4 regions of the Leclercia sp. CFBP8987 genome follow, and region 1 is predicted to be linked to each of the others. Evidence: predicted binding sites of a transcription regulator. Region 1 holds the regulator's gene; each other region holds the start of a gene.

The links. The regulator LexA, encoded in region 1, represses DNA repair genes until DNA is damaged. The targets are predictions, from matches to a motif close to TNCTGTATGTACATACAGNA.
Region 2: metR (HTH-type transcriptional regulator MetR) is a predicted target of LexA. The motif match lies at 1,547-1,566, and genes of this name have one in related genera.
Region 3: sulA (SOS-induced cell division inhibitor SulA) is a predicted target of LexA. The motif match lies at 1,120-1,139, and genes of this name have one in related genera.
Region 4: dinB (DNA polymerase IV) is a predicted target of LexA. The motif match lies at 1,670-1,689, and genes of this name have one in related genera.

The regions. Positions count from the first base shown of each region.
Region 1 covers NZ_CM188255.1:264,105-267,313, forward strand. Annotated here, with positions in the region: gene plsB (glycerol-3-phosphate 1-O-acyltransferase PlsB) at 1-348, opposite strand, end outside; gene SOM40_RS01240 (diacylglycerol kinase) at 504-872, shown strand; gene lexA (transcriptional repressor LexA) at 982-1,590, shown strand; gene dinF (MATE family efflux transporter DinF) at 1,663-2,982, shown strand; gene SOM40_RS01255 (CsbD family protein) at 3,124-3,209, shown strand, end outside.
Region 2 covers NZ_CM188255.1:4,651,007-4,654,215, forward strand. Annotated here, with positions in the region: gene metE (5-methyltetrahydropteroyltriglutamate--homocysteine S-methyltransferase) at 1-1,480, opposite strand, end outside; gene metR (HTH-type transcriptional regulator MetR) at 1,598-2,551, shown strand; gene SOM40_RS22420 (carboxylate/amino acid/amine transporter) at 2,439-3,209, opposite strand, start outside.
Region 3 covers NZ_CM188255.1:1,657,354-1,660,562, reverse strand. Annotated here, with positions in the region: gene yccS (YccS family putative transporter) at 1-331, shown strand, start outside; gene SOM40_RS07790 (TfoX/Sxy family DNA transformation protein) at 316-942, opposite strand; gene sulA (SOS-induced cell division inhibitor SulA) at 1,160-1,669, shown strand; gene ompA (porin OmpA) at 2,024-3,079, shown strand; gene matP (macrodomain Ter protein MatP) at 3,146-3,209, opposite strand, start outside.
Region 4 covers NZ_CM188255.1:919,457-922,665, forward strand. Annotated here, with positions in the region: gene nqrF (NADH:ubiquinone reductase (Na(+)-transporting) subunit F) at 1-449, shown strand, start outside; gene nqrM ((Na+)-NQR maturation NqrM) at 449-664, shown strand; gene SOM40_RS04315 (glycerophosphodiester phosphodiesterase family protein) at 697-1,542, opposite strand; gene dinB (DNA polymerase IV) at 1,702-2,760, shown strand; gene pepD (cytosol nonspecific dipeptidase) at 2,839-3,209, opposite strand, start outside.

The DNA of each region.
Region 1 (3,209 bases):
CGGGTTGCTGCGGTGCAGATCGAGGTAGTCGTGGAACAGCTTGATCGACTCTTCTTTCGGCGTGTACCAGGTGAACACACGAGGGCCACCGTGGATAAAGATGTAGCGCGGCAGCAGGGTGCCGTCGATCTCCAGCGGCTCCAGCGGATCGGGAAGATCGTGCGCCAGGCATTGGGCGCGCAGCGTCAGCAAGTCTGCCTTCGAGTTATAAGGCAACACATACATAATAGGACGCGAGGTATCGAGTCCTAATTCCAGCGTGGGAACCGCCGGGATAGACTTGCTTTTTACCAGGACGCTTAATGGTAAATTAAGTAATTTGTAGTAAATTCGTGGCCAGCCAGACATAAACGATGTAAAGCCTCTGGTTAAAAATGCAATTGCGGCGCAAGGATAACAGAAAGCGCGCAAGATTTCTGTTGTTACCCGTCATACTTCCGGGGGCGGCGCATAGCGCTTAAGCCACCGTTTCTGACGCTATTTTCGAAGAAAGGTTTCTTTTAATGGCCAATAATACCACTGGGTTAACCCGAATCATTAAAGCTGCCGGTTATTCATGGAAAGGCATCCGTGCTGCCTGGATCAATGAAGCCGCATTTCGCCAGGAGGGGGTTGCGGTCGCCGTGGCGATTATTATTGCCTGCTGGCTGGATGTTGATCCTATCACCCGCGTATTGCTGATTGGCTCGGTGATGTTGGTGATGATAGTCGAAATTCTGAACAGTGCGATCGAGGCGGTAGTCGACCGCATTGGCACTGATTTTCACGAGCTCTCGGGCCGGGCGAAAGATATGGGCTCTGCCGCGGTGCTGATGGCGATTATCGTTGCGTTGTTTACCTGGGTCACGCTGCTTTGGGGACATTTACGATAAGCCTTCAGAAACCGAACAAGTCTCTGGTTTTTTATGCGGTTTGTGGTTCCAAAATCACCTTTAGCTGTATATACTCACAGCATAACTGTATATACACCCAGGGGGCGGAATGAAAGCGTTAACGACCAGGCAGCAAGAGGTGTTTGATCTCATTCGGGATCATATCAGCCAGACGGGTATGCCGCCGACGCGTGCAGAAATCGCGCAGCGTCTGGGCTTCCGTTCTCCAAACGCCGCTGAAGAGCACCTTAAGGCACTGGCGCGCAAGGGTGTGCTTGAGATTGTCTCCGGTGCGTCTCGCGGTATTCGTCTGCTGATTGAAGCCGAAGAGGGCCTTCCGCTCGTCGGTCGCGTCGCCGCTGGTGAACCGCTGCTGGCGCAACAGCATATCGAAGGCCACTATCAGGTCGATCCTGGCATGTTTAAACCGAGCGCAGATTTTCTGCTGCGCGTAAGCGGCATGTCGATGAAAGACATCGGTATTCTCGACGGCGATCTGCTGGCGGTGCATAAAACGCAGGACGTGCGTAACGGCCAGGTGGTTGTGGCGCGTATCGACGACGAAGTGACCGTTAAGCGCCTGAAAAAGCAGGGCAATACCGTACAACTGCTGCCGGAAAACAGTGAGTTTTCCCCGATTGTTGTCGACCTGCGTGAAAATAACTTCTCCATCGAAGGCCTGGCGGTTGGCGTCATCCGCAACGGTGAGTGGTTATAACTGCTTTCTGACAGACTGCGGCCCTGTCGCAGTCTGCTTCTTCTGCTTCTTCTGCTTCCGGCGAACATTCTCATGTCTCTCCTGACTGCTTCCGATAAGGCGTTGTGGCGTCTTGCACTTCCTATGATCGTCTCCAATATCAGCGTCCCTCTGCTTGGGCTGGTGGATACGGCAGTAATTGGTCATCTCGATTCGCCCATCTATCTGGGCGGTGTCGCCATCGGCGCGACGGCAACCAGCTTCCTGTTTATGCTGCTGCTCTTCTTGCGCATGAGCACCACCGGGCTTACCGCCCAGGCCTATGGCGCGAAAGATCCGCTGCGTCTGGCCCGGGCGTTGGTACAGCCGCTGATCCTGGCTCTGGGTGCCGGATTATTGATTGTGCTGTTGCGCACGCCACTTATCGATCTGGCCCTGCATATCGTCGGTGGCAGCGAGGCCGTTCTCCATCAGGCGCGACGCTTCCTTGAAATACGCTGGCTCAGCGCCCCGGCATCGCTGGCTAACCTGGTCCTGCTGGGCTGGCTGTTGGGCGTTCAGTATGCCCGGGCGCCGGTGATCCTGCTGGTGGTGGGTAACCTGCTCAATATCGTGCTGGATCTCTGGCTGGTGATGGGTTTGCAGATGAACGTGCAGGGCGCGGCCCTGGCGACCGCTATCGCAGAATATGCCACCCTGGCGATCGGCCTGTGGATGGTGTGGCGGGTGCTGGCCCTGCGCGGTATTTCGCTGGCGTTGCTGAAGGCAAGCTGGCGGGGCAATATCCGCAAGCTGCTGGCCCTCAATCGCGACATCATGCTGCGCTCGCTGCTGCTGCAACTCTGTTTCGGGGCGCTGACGGTAATGGGTGCGCGGCTGGGGCCGGAGATTATCGCCGTCAACGCCGTGCTGATGACCCTGCTGACCTTTACCGCCTACGCCCTGGATGGCTTCGCCTATGCGGTCGAAGCGCACTCCGGGCAGGCCTATGGTGCCCGGGAAAGCGGTCAACTGCGGGAAGTGTGGCGGGCGGCCTGCCGTCAGTCCGGCCTGGTGGCGCTGGCCTTTGCGCTCATCTATGCCCTGGCAGGCGACAACATCATTGCCCTGCTGACCTCGCTACCCGAGCTGCGCGCGCTGGCGAGCCACTATCTTATCTGGCAGGTGGTGTTACCGGTGGTGGGCGTCTGGTGCTATTTGCTGGATGGCATGTTTATCGGCGCAACCCGCGGAGCAGAGATGCGCAACAGCATGGCCGTGGCGGCCGCCGGGTTTGGCCTGACGCTGTTCACCCTACCGTGGCTGGGTAATCACGGTCTGTGGCTGGCTTTGAGCGTGTTCCTGGCCCTGCGTGGGCTCTCTCTGGCGTGGATTTGGCACCGGCACTGGCGCAACGGAACCTGGTTTCTGTAGCGGCTTCGCTTGGCCAAATGGTAAAAGATTCCGAATAACAAACCTAACGCCGCAGGCTTATCTATAATTATTATCACGTCCAGCACGAAACGTATTTTAGGACGAACTTAACCTTAACGACCGAACGAAGAGGAATCGATGATGAATAAAGACCAAGTCGGCGGTAACTGGAAGCAATTTAAAGGTAAAGTAAAAGAACAGTGGGGCGATCTGACTGATGACGATAT
Region 2 (3,209 bases), 490 kb from region 1:
AGTACTCCACCATGTCGTTACGCTCGGCTTCACCGTGGACCAGCACGTCGAGACCTAAACGCTCCTGCTCCACAATCGCCTGTTTGATATGTTCAGCGATGCCGGTGCGGTAGTTATTTGCGTCCAGGTTGCCCTTTTTGAAGTCCAGACGCAGGCCGCGGATCTCGGTAGTCTGCGGGAAAGAGCCGATAGTGGTGGTCGGCCAGGCAGGCAGGTTAAAGCGCGCACGCTGGGCTTCGGCCCGAACCTCATAGGCGCTTTGACGCTGGCTGTCCCGGGCGGTAATGGCCGCCAGACGTTTTTCCACCGCCGGGTTGTGGACGCGGGCCGAGTGACGACGGGCCTGGATCGGGGTACTCCATTCGGTAATCGCCGCCGTGTCGCCACTATTCAGCGCATCGCGCAGCAGGGCCAGCTCTTCACATTTTTGCAGGGCAAAGGCAAACCAGCTCTTCACTTCCGCATCCAGCCGGGTTTCAACGCTCAGGTCGATGGGGCTGTGCAGCAGGGAGCAGGATGAGGCCACCCACAGCTCGCGTTTTCCGACAATGTCTTTGATCTGTCCATATTTCTCAGTGAGATCGGCGCGCCAGACGTTACGCCCGTTCACCAGCCCGGCAGAGAGCAGCCAGTCGGACGGCAGGTGTTTGTGCAGTTCCGCCACCTCATCGTTGCCGTGGACCAGGTCCACGTGCAGGCCCTGCACTGGCAGCGCGGTGATGGTGTCGAGGTTCGGCGTGACGCCTTCGAAATAGGTGGTCAGCAGCAGCTTCACCTGGCCCGCGAGGGCGCCATACGCCGGTTTGAAAGCCTCCAGCCACGCCTGCGGCAGCTCCAGCACCAGCGCTGGTTCGTCGATCTGCACCCACTCAACGCCGCGTTTTGCCAGCTCGCCCAGCACCTGCTGGTACACCGGCAGGATCTCATTCAGCAGGCTCAGACGGTCAAACTGCTCGCCCTTCACTTTGCCCAGCCACAGATAGGTGACCGGGCCCAGCAGGACAGGTTTAATCTTATGGCCCAGCGCCTGCGCTTCGTCCACCTCATCCAGCAGCTGGGTCCAGGTCAGTTTGAACTGCTGGCCTTTGACGAACTCCGGCACCATGTAGTGATAGTTAGTGTTAAACCATTTGGTCATTTCCGCTGCTGCCGCGGGCTCACCGGTCGGCGCGCGACCACGGCCAATGCGGAACAGGGTGTCGATATCCACCGATCCATCGCTGTTCTGATGACGAGCCGGTACGTTGCCAAGCAGCAGGCTGGTGGTCAGAACATGGTCGTACCAGGCGAAATCGCCTACCGGGAGCAGATCCACACCCGCCTGCTTCTGCTGATCCCAGTGACGGGCGCGCAGTTCGCGCCCCACCGCCAGCAGTTCGTCACGCGTGGCATTGCCCGCCCAGTAGTTCTCTTGTGCTTTTTTCAGTTCGCGACGAAGGCCGACGCGTGGAAAACCGAGGGTGTGGTTGCGAATTGTCATGATGTGCCCCTTGTGGAATTTTCAGGATTTAGCCGTCCAGATGTTTACACTTCCATATTGTAAAGGTACTGTATATTCCTCAAGCGCAAATTGCTCATGGCGAAGTGAAGGACTTTCATGATCGAGATAAAACACCTGAAAACGCTACAAGCGTTGCGAAACTGCGGTTCTCTCGCGGCGGCGGCAGCCACGCTGCACCAGACGCAATCCGCCCTTTCTCACCAGTTCAGCGATCTGGAACAACGCCTTGGCTTCCGTCTGTTTGTGCGTAAGAGTCAGCCGCTGCGCTTTACGCCGCAGGGGGAGATCCTGTTGCAGCTGGCCAATCAGGTGCTGCCGCAGATCGCCAGTGCGCTGCAGGCCTGCCATGAGCCGCAGCAGAGTAAACTGCGCATCGCCATTGAATGTCACAGCTGTATTCAGTGGCTGACCCCCGCGCTTGAGAACTTCCGTCAGAAGTGGCCGCAGGTGGAGATGGACTTTAACTCCGGCGTGACTTTTGACCCGCAGCCGTCCCTCATACAGGGCGAGCTGGATCTGGTGATGACCTCGGACATTCTGCCTCGCAGCGGTCTGCACTATTCCCCGATGTTTGATTTTGAAGTGCGTCTGGTGCTGGCCCCGGATCATCCTCTGGCCGCGAAAACGCGCATCACGCCGGAAGATCTGGCGACGGAAACGCTGCTGATCTACCCGGTTCAGCGCAGTCGTCTGGATATCTGGCGTCACTTCCTGCAACCGGCAGGCATCAGCCCGCAGCTGAAAAGCGTGGATAACACCCTGCTGTTGATTCAGATGGTAGCGGCCAGAATGGGCATCGCGGCGCTGCCGCACTGGGTGGTGGAGAGTTTTGAACGCCAGGGTCTGGTGGTGACCAAGACCCTGGGCGAGGGATTGTGGAGCCGGCTGTACTCTGCTGTGCGTGATGGCGAGCAGCGTCAACCGGTTACCGAGGCCTTTATTCGCTCAGCGCGGAACCACGCCTGCGACCATCTGCCGTTTGTGCGGAGCGCGGAGCGACCCAACGGCGATGTACCCACAGTGAAGCCAGGATCACCGTCCCCCCAATAATGAAGCTCGGCCAGTGCGGTTGTTCCTGCCAGATGGCGAGGTTCACCAGCAGGCCCGCAGGGACGTGGACGTTGTTCATGATCCCCAGCGTTCCGGCGTCCACCTGCGTGGCGCCGTAGTTCCACATGAAGTAACCCAGCCCGGATGCCACTACCCCCAGCCAGATCAGCACGCTCCACTGCAGCGTGGTGGTCGGCAGCTTCTGCGGATTTCCCAGCATGAACCACGCTGCTACCGCCACGATCGCCGCCCCCATATAGAACCAGGCAAAGGCGTTGTGCTGCGGCATCGGGCGGGTTTCCATCAGGCGTTTATAGCCCACCATGCCGATCGCAAAGCTGATATTGGCGAGCTGGACGAACATCAGACCGGTCCAGAAGTGATCGCTCACTTTGTCGTAGCGAATTATTGCCGCACCCGCCACCGCCAGCGCCGCGCTCAGCAGGTAGCCCCAGCGCAAGCGGCGCTTGCTCAGCAGATCGTAAATCAGGGTGATATAGAGCGGCGTCAGGACGGTAAAGAGCAGGAATTCCGATACCGACAGGTAGACGTACGCCCGGAAGCTGAACAGGTACATGATGCCAAGCTGCATCGCCCCCACCAGCATATAGAGCAGAATGGTTTTCAGCGTTTGCCCGCGCGTACGCAGGAATGGCAG
Region 3 (3,209 bases), 1.4 Mb from region 1:
GCGCGAAGCCGCATTTCGCCTGTTGTGCCTGAACCACACCTTTACCAGCTACATATCGGCCCTGGGCGCACACCGCGAACGGCTGACCAGTCCGGCTATCCTGGCGTTACTTGATGACGCCGTTTGCTATGTCGATGATGCGCTTCATCAACGTCCAGCGGATGAACCTCGTGTTCAGCAGGCCTTGTCCGAACTGGCGCAACGCATTTCGCATATTGAACCGGGTGCCGAGAGCAAAGCTCCGTTAGTGCTGCAGCAAATCGGTCTGCTTATCGCGTTGCTACCAGAAATTTGTCGATTACAGCAGCATGTTAATCAACTACCGGAGTGAGGGCTGTTCTCCACGGGCAGCCTTTTGTACCACTCTACCAGCTCCTGGCGTCTGATCTCCGGGAGCGCCGCTTCGTGCAGCCCGACGATGGCCCCCTCCAGCGCAAACAGCACCTTGTAGCTCAGATGCCTGTTAAGTTCTCTTATCTTCAGCCAGCACTGCTCGGCGCCGAGGGCGCGTAACGCCTCTTCATCGGTGATGCCCGCTTCGTTCAGCAGGATCTCAAGCTGAAAGTTGAGATTGGGTAAATCTTTCAGCCTGTCGCGCTTGTACCGCTCGCGCCGCTCCCGTCGTGCGGCTTCGAGGGCAAAGGAGGAGAGCTGCAGAAGCTTATCCTGATCCTGCCAGAGCGCCTCATCCACGCGGTAGTAATTCAGCAAAATCGGGCGCCCCCTTTTAACCAGCGTTAAGTAAGAGGAGGTATTTTTGACGCAATACTGTGCGCTCTCTTCACAGGCGCGCAGGTATAACTCACCGTCTGATACCATCGCAAAGACCGCGTCATCCACCGCCAGGGTGTACCCGCCAAACAGCGCGCGATGCTGGACTTCACCAAGGGGTGAAAGATATTTCGTAGATTGATAGATCCGTTCATAAGATAACTTTTTCATGATATTTCCCTTTTAAATCATGCAGTAATAGTGAAGTTATTGGTTAACGGATCCGTTAGTCAAAAAATAGGTAACTTATGATCGAACGGCAAGATGATTTTTCAATCCGCCTGAATAACAACCCAAATTTGCGAGGAGCTTTCCGAAATTGAGGTTGATCTTTAGACGTACAGGGGTTACTGTATATCCATACAGTAACTACAGGGCTGGATTGATTATGTACTCTTCAGGCTATGCAAAGCGTTCCACAACTTTCTCTTCTTCCGCCGGTAAAAGTGCACGGAGTTCCGCTGCTTACATGTCTACCGGGTTGATCAGTGAAGTGCTTTACCGTGAAGACCAGCCCATGATGACGCAGCTGTTATTGCTGCCGCTATTGCAGCAGCTTGGTCAACAGTCTCGCTGGCAGCTGTGGCTCACGCCGCAGCAGAAATTGAGTCGGGAATGGGTGCAATCCGCAGGTTTACCGCTCACTAAAGTGATGCAGGTTAGCCAGATGGATCCCTGCCATACTGTAGAATCTATGGTGAGGGCATTGCGTACCGGCAATTACAGCGTGGTGATTGGCTGGTTTACGGAAGAGTTAACCGAAATGGAACAACATCGCCTGGCCGAAGCGGCAGAAGAAGGTAACGCATTGGGCTTTATTATGCGTCCCGTTCGGATGAATGCTCTGGGCAACGGACACCTGTCTGGGCTAAAAATTCACTCAAATTTGTATCACTAAGTAAAAATAAGAGTTTTCCTGGAATTTTTTTTGCAAGCGCTGTACGCCGTTGGTTCCATTTCTAAAAGCCGCGACAAGTCTTGTCTGCCGCGGCTTCCTCCAGTTTAGCACGCCTAAAACTTCGCCCTAAATGTTAAATATTGTGTATACAAAACTTTTTTTTTCATATGCCTGACGGAGTTCACACTTGTAAGTTTTCAGGTACGTTGTAGACTTTACATCGCCAGGGGTGCTCGGCCTAAGCCGAAGATATCGGTAGCTTTACTCTTTGTCCCCGCCCCCCGGTGAAGGATTTAACCGTGACTCTCATTGAGATTCTCATGGCGATTTTTGGATGATAACGAGGCGCAAAAAATGAAAAAGACAGCTATCGCGATTGCAGTGGCACTGGCAGGTTTCGCTACCGTAGCGCAGGCCGCTCCGAAAGATAATACCTGGTATGCAGGTGGCAAACTGGGCTGGTCTCAGTTCCATGACACTGGCTGGTATAACGATGCTCTGAACAACGACGGCCCAACTCACGAAAGCCAGCTGGGCGCAGGCGCGTTCGGTGGTTATCAGGTTAACCCGTACGTTGGTTTCGAAATGGGTTACGACTGGCTGGGCCGCATGCCTTATAAAGGCGACACCGTTAACGGTGCGTTCAAGGCACAGGGCGTTCAGCTGACTGCTAAACTGGGCTACCCAGTAAATGACGCTGTAGACATCTACACCCGTCTGGGCGGCATGGTATGGCGTGCAGACTCCAGCAACAGCATCGCTGGCGACGACCATGACACTGGCGTATCTCCAGTATTCGCAGGTGGCGTTGAGTGGGCAATGACCCGTGACGTTGCTACCCGTCTGGAATACCAGTGGGTTAACAACATCGGCGACGGCAACACCGTTGGTGTTCGTCCAGACAACGGCATGCTGAGCGTAGGTGTTTCTTACCGTTTCGGCCAGCAGGAAGAAGCAGCGCCAATCGTTGCTCCAGCTCCAGCGCCAGCGCCAGAAGTACAGACCAAGCACTTCACTCTGAAGTCTGACGTTCTGTTCAACTTCAACAAATCAACTCTGAAACCAGAAGGCCAGCAGGCTCTGGATCAGCTGTACACCCAGCTGAGCAACCTGGATCCTAAAGACGGTTCCGTAGTTGTTCTGGGTTACACCGACCGTATCGGTTCTGACGCCTACAACCAGGGTCTGTCCGAGAAACGTGCTCAGTCTGTTGTTGATTACCTGATCTCTAAAGGTATCCCAGCTAACAAGATCTCCCCACGTGGTATGGGCGAATCTAACCCAGTTACCGGTGCTACCTGTGACAACGTGAAACCTCGCGCTGCACTGATCGACTGCCTGGCACCAGATCGTCGCGTAGAGATCGAAGTTAAAGGCATCAAAGACGTTGTAACTCAGCCAGCGGCATAAGTTATCGTCTGACAAAAAACCCCGCCATGTTGCGGGGTTTTTTATTGCCTGAAGGAAAGTAAAACGCTACTTCTTACTGGAGAGCAGCGCCTGGAGATCGGTTTTCAGGGTTGACATCTGACTGGCGTAC
Region 4 (3,209 bases), 660 kb from region 1:
TCTCCGGTCCGTTTGGTGAGTTCTTTGCCAAAGAGACCGATGCCGAAATGGTATTCATCGGTGGGGGGGCCGGGATGGCGCCGATGCGCTCGCACATCTTTGATCAGCTTAAGCGTCTGGGTAGCAAACGTAAGATCAGCTTCTGGTACGGCGCCCGCTCGCTGCGGGAGATGTTCTATCAGGAGGAGTTTGAACAGCTGGCGCGGGATAACCCAAACTTCAGCTTCCACATTGCGCTGTCCGATCCGCTGCCGGAAGATAACTGGACCGGTTACACCGGGTTCATTCATAACGTGCTGTATGAAAATTACCTCAAACACCACGCTGCTCCGGAAGACTGCGAGTTCTACATGTGCGGGCCGCCAATGATGAACGCCGCGGTGATCAAAATGCTGCAGGATCTCGGCGTGGAAGATGAGAACATCATGCTGGATGATTTTGGAGGCTGATGATGGTGACCTTCCTGCTGACCTTCGCGATCTTTGTGCTGGTGATATTTGGCATGTCGCTCGGCTGGCTGATTAAGCGTAAAAGCATTCAGGGCAGCTGCGGCGGCATCTCTTCGCTGGGGATGGAGAAAGTCTGCGACTGCCCGGAGCCGTGCGACGCGCGTAAAAAGCGCATGGAACGCGAAGCACAGCGCCAGCAAAACCGAATCCTCTGAACGAAACAGGCCGCAACAGCGGCCTGTTTTTTTTACTTAACCCACGCTCTGGCCTGGGCCGGAGAATCCACCATCACCCCATCGGCCCCCAACGTTTGGGCTTTCTGATAATCCTCAGCGGAGTTAACACCAAGCAGGATCACATGGGCATTCCCCTGTGAGCGGAAACAGTCCATCGCCTCCTTATCCCATGTCAGGGTAGCCGGGGAGATACCATCCCCCAGTGTGAATTTCTCCACCACTTCCACCTTGCGATTCAGCTCCAGCCCGTACCAGTACGCATCCATTTTCTTTGCCGGGGTCTGGCAAACGTGGTTCAGGGAGATATTCGCCAGCCGGGTGCGGGTTTCACTCCGGGTGACAAAGCGCGGCACCTCTGCAGGCAGAGCATCCAGATAGCGATCCTCTGTGGAATAGACGCGAACACGCGCCAGGCTGTTGGTCTCTTTCAGCACGCCAAGCAGCTGTTTGCCCATCTCAGCCGGATCGGCGTCGGGGGATTTAATATCGATGTAAAAGTGTACGTCAGGCCAGCGTTCCAGTACCGCTTTCAAGGTCGGAATGGTGGTTCCGGCGACCTTTTCTTTCCATTTTGCACCGGCATCAAAGGTCGCCAGCTCGGCCTGGGTGTACTGAGAGACGTTGCCCTTTGCTGCGGTTAACGCGCTGAGATCGCTCGGGCGATAGAGAACGGGCACGCCGTCACGGCTGAGCTGCACGGTGACCCAGATCGCCTGAGCGCGGTTTTCCAGCGCAAGCTGGATGGCCGGAAGCGTATTCTCCGGCGCATCGGCGGTTCCCCCGCGGTGAGCGATAATTTGTGGGCTGGCCCAGGCGGAGGTCGTTAGCAGAAGTGAAGCGATAATCATCTTTTTCATGAATAATTTTCCATTTTAAATCATGTAATTCAATGAGTTGTAAATGCCCAATGGCTTATCCTTGTACCACGGTTTAATGACAGAAGTGCGACAGTAAATCTGCTGACGCATTTTTTGCACTTTGTTATACTGTGCATAATTACAGGTGTGGTGAAGATGATGCGCAAAATAATCCATGTCGATATGGACTGTTTTTTTGCTGCGGTGGAAATGCGGGATAATCCGGCGCTACGGGATATCCCCATTGCCATTGGCGGTAGTCGTGTGCAGCGCGGAGTGATCAGTACCGCGAACTACCCGGCACGTAAATTTGGCGTGCGCAGCGCCATGCCGACCGCGATGGCGTTAAAACTCTGCCCGCACCTCACCTTGTTACCAGGCCGTTTCGAGGCCTACAAAGAAGCGTCCCACCATATTCGTGAGATCTTCTCCCGCTACACTTCCCTGATCGAACCCCTGTCGCTGGACGAAGCCTATCTGGATGTCACCGACAGCCTTCACTGTCACGGCTCCGCCACGTTGATGGCCCAGGAGATCCGTCAGACGATTTTTGATGAACTGCAGCTCACCGCCTCGGCGGGCGTCGCGCCGGTTAAATTTCTCGCCAAAATCGCCTCGGATCTCAATAAGCCCAACGGCCAGTATGTGATCACCCCTGACGAAGTGCCGGCGTTTATCAAAACGCTGCCGCTGGGCAAGATCCCCGGCGTAGGGAAAGTCTCTGCGGCAAAGCTGGAGAACCTGGGGCTGCGCACCTGTGAAGATGTGCAGAACAGCGATCTGGGGATGCTGTTAAAGCGCTTCGGTAAGTTTGGCCGGGTGCTGTGGGAGCGGAGCCAGGGCATTGATGAGCGCAATGTTAACAGCGAGCGGCTGCGTAAATCGGTGGGGGTGGAACGCACCCTGGCGGAGGATATTCATGACTGGGCAGACTGCGAAGCCATTATCGTCGGGCAGCTCTATCCTGAGCTGGAGCGGCGGCTGGCGAAGGTCAAACCGGATCTGCTGATTGCCCGCCAGGGGGTAAAACTCAAGTTCAACGATTTTCAGCAAACCACCCAGGAGCACGTCTGGCCGCGGCTGAACAAAGAGGATTTGATTGCCACCGCGAAGAAAACCTGGGAAGAGCGTCGGGCAGGGCGGGGAGTACGGCTGGTGGGGTTGCATGTCACGCTGCTGGATCCGCAGCTGGAGCGGCAGTTAGTGCTGGGGCTGTAAAAAAGCCCGGTGGCGCTGACGCTTACCGGGCCTGGGTATTTCTCCCTCTCCCTGTGGGAGAGGGCTGGGGTGAGGGGATTACTTCGCCGGGATCGCTTTCAGCAGTTCGGTCAGCAGGGTCCAGTAATGGCCCACGCTTTCGATATGCACCTGCTCATCCGGAGAGTGAGGACCGGTAATGGTCGGCCCGATGGAAACCATATCCATATCCGGGTACGGTTTCTTGAACAGACCACACTCCAGACCCGCGTGGATCACCTGAATGTTCGGCGTGCTGTTGAACAGACGCTGATAGGTTTCACGCACCAGCGCCATCACCGGTGAACTCGCATCTGGCTGCCAGCCCGGGTAGCTGCCTTTGGCGACGGTTTGCGCGCCAGACAGTTTGCCCAGAGATTCCAGCATGCTCACCACGTACTCTTTCCCGCTGTCGATCAGGGAGCGGATCA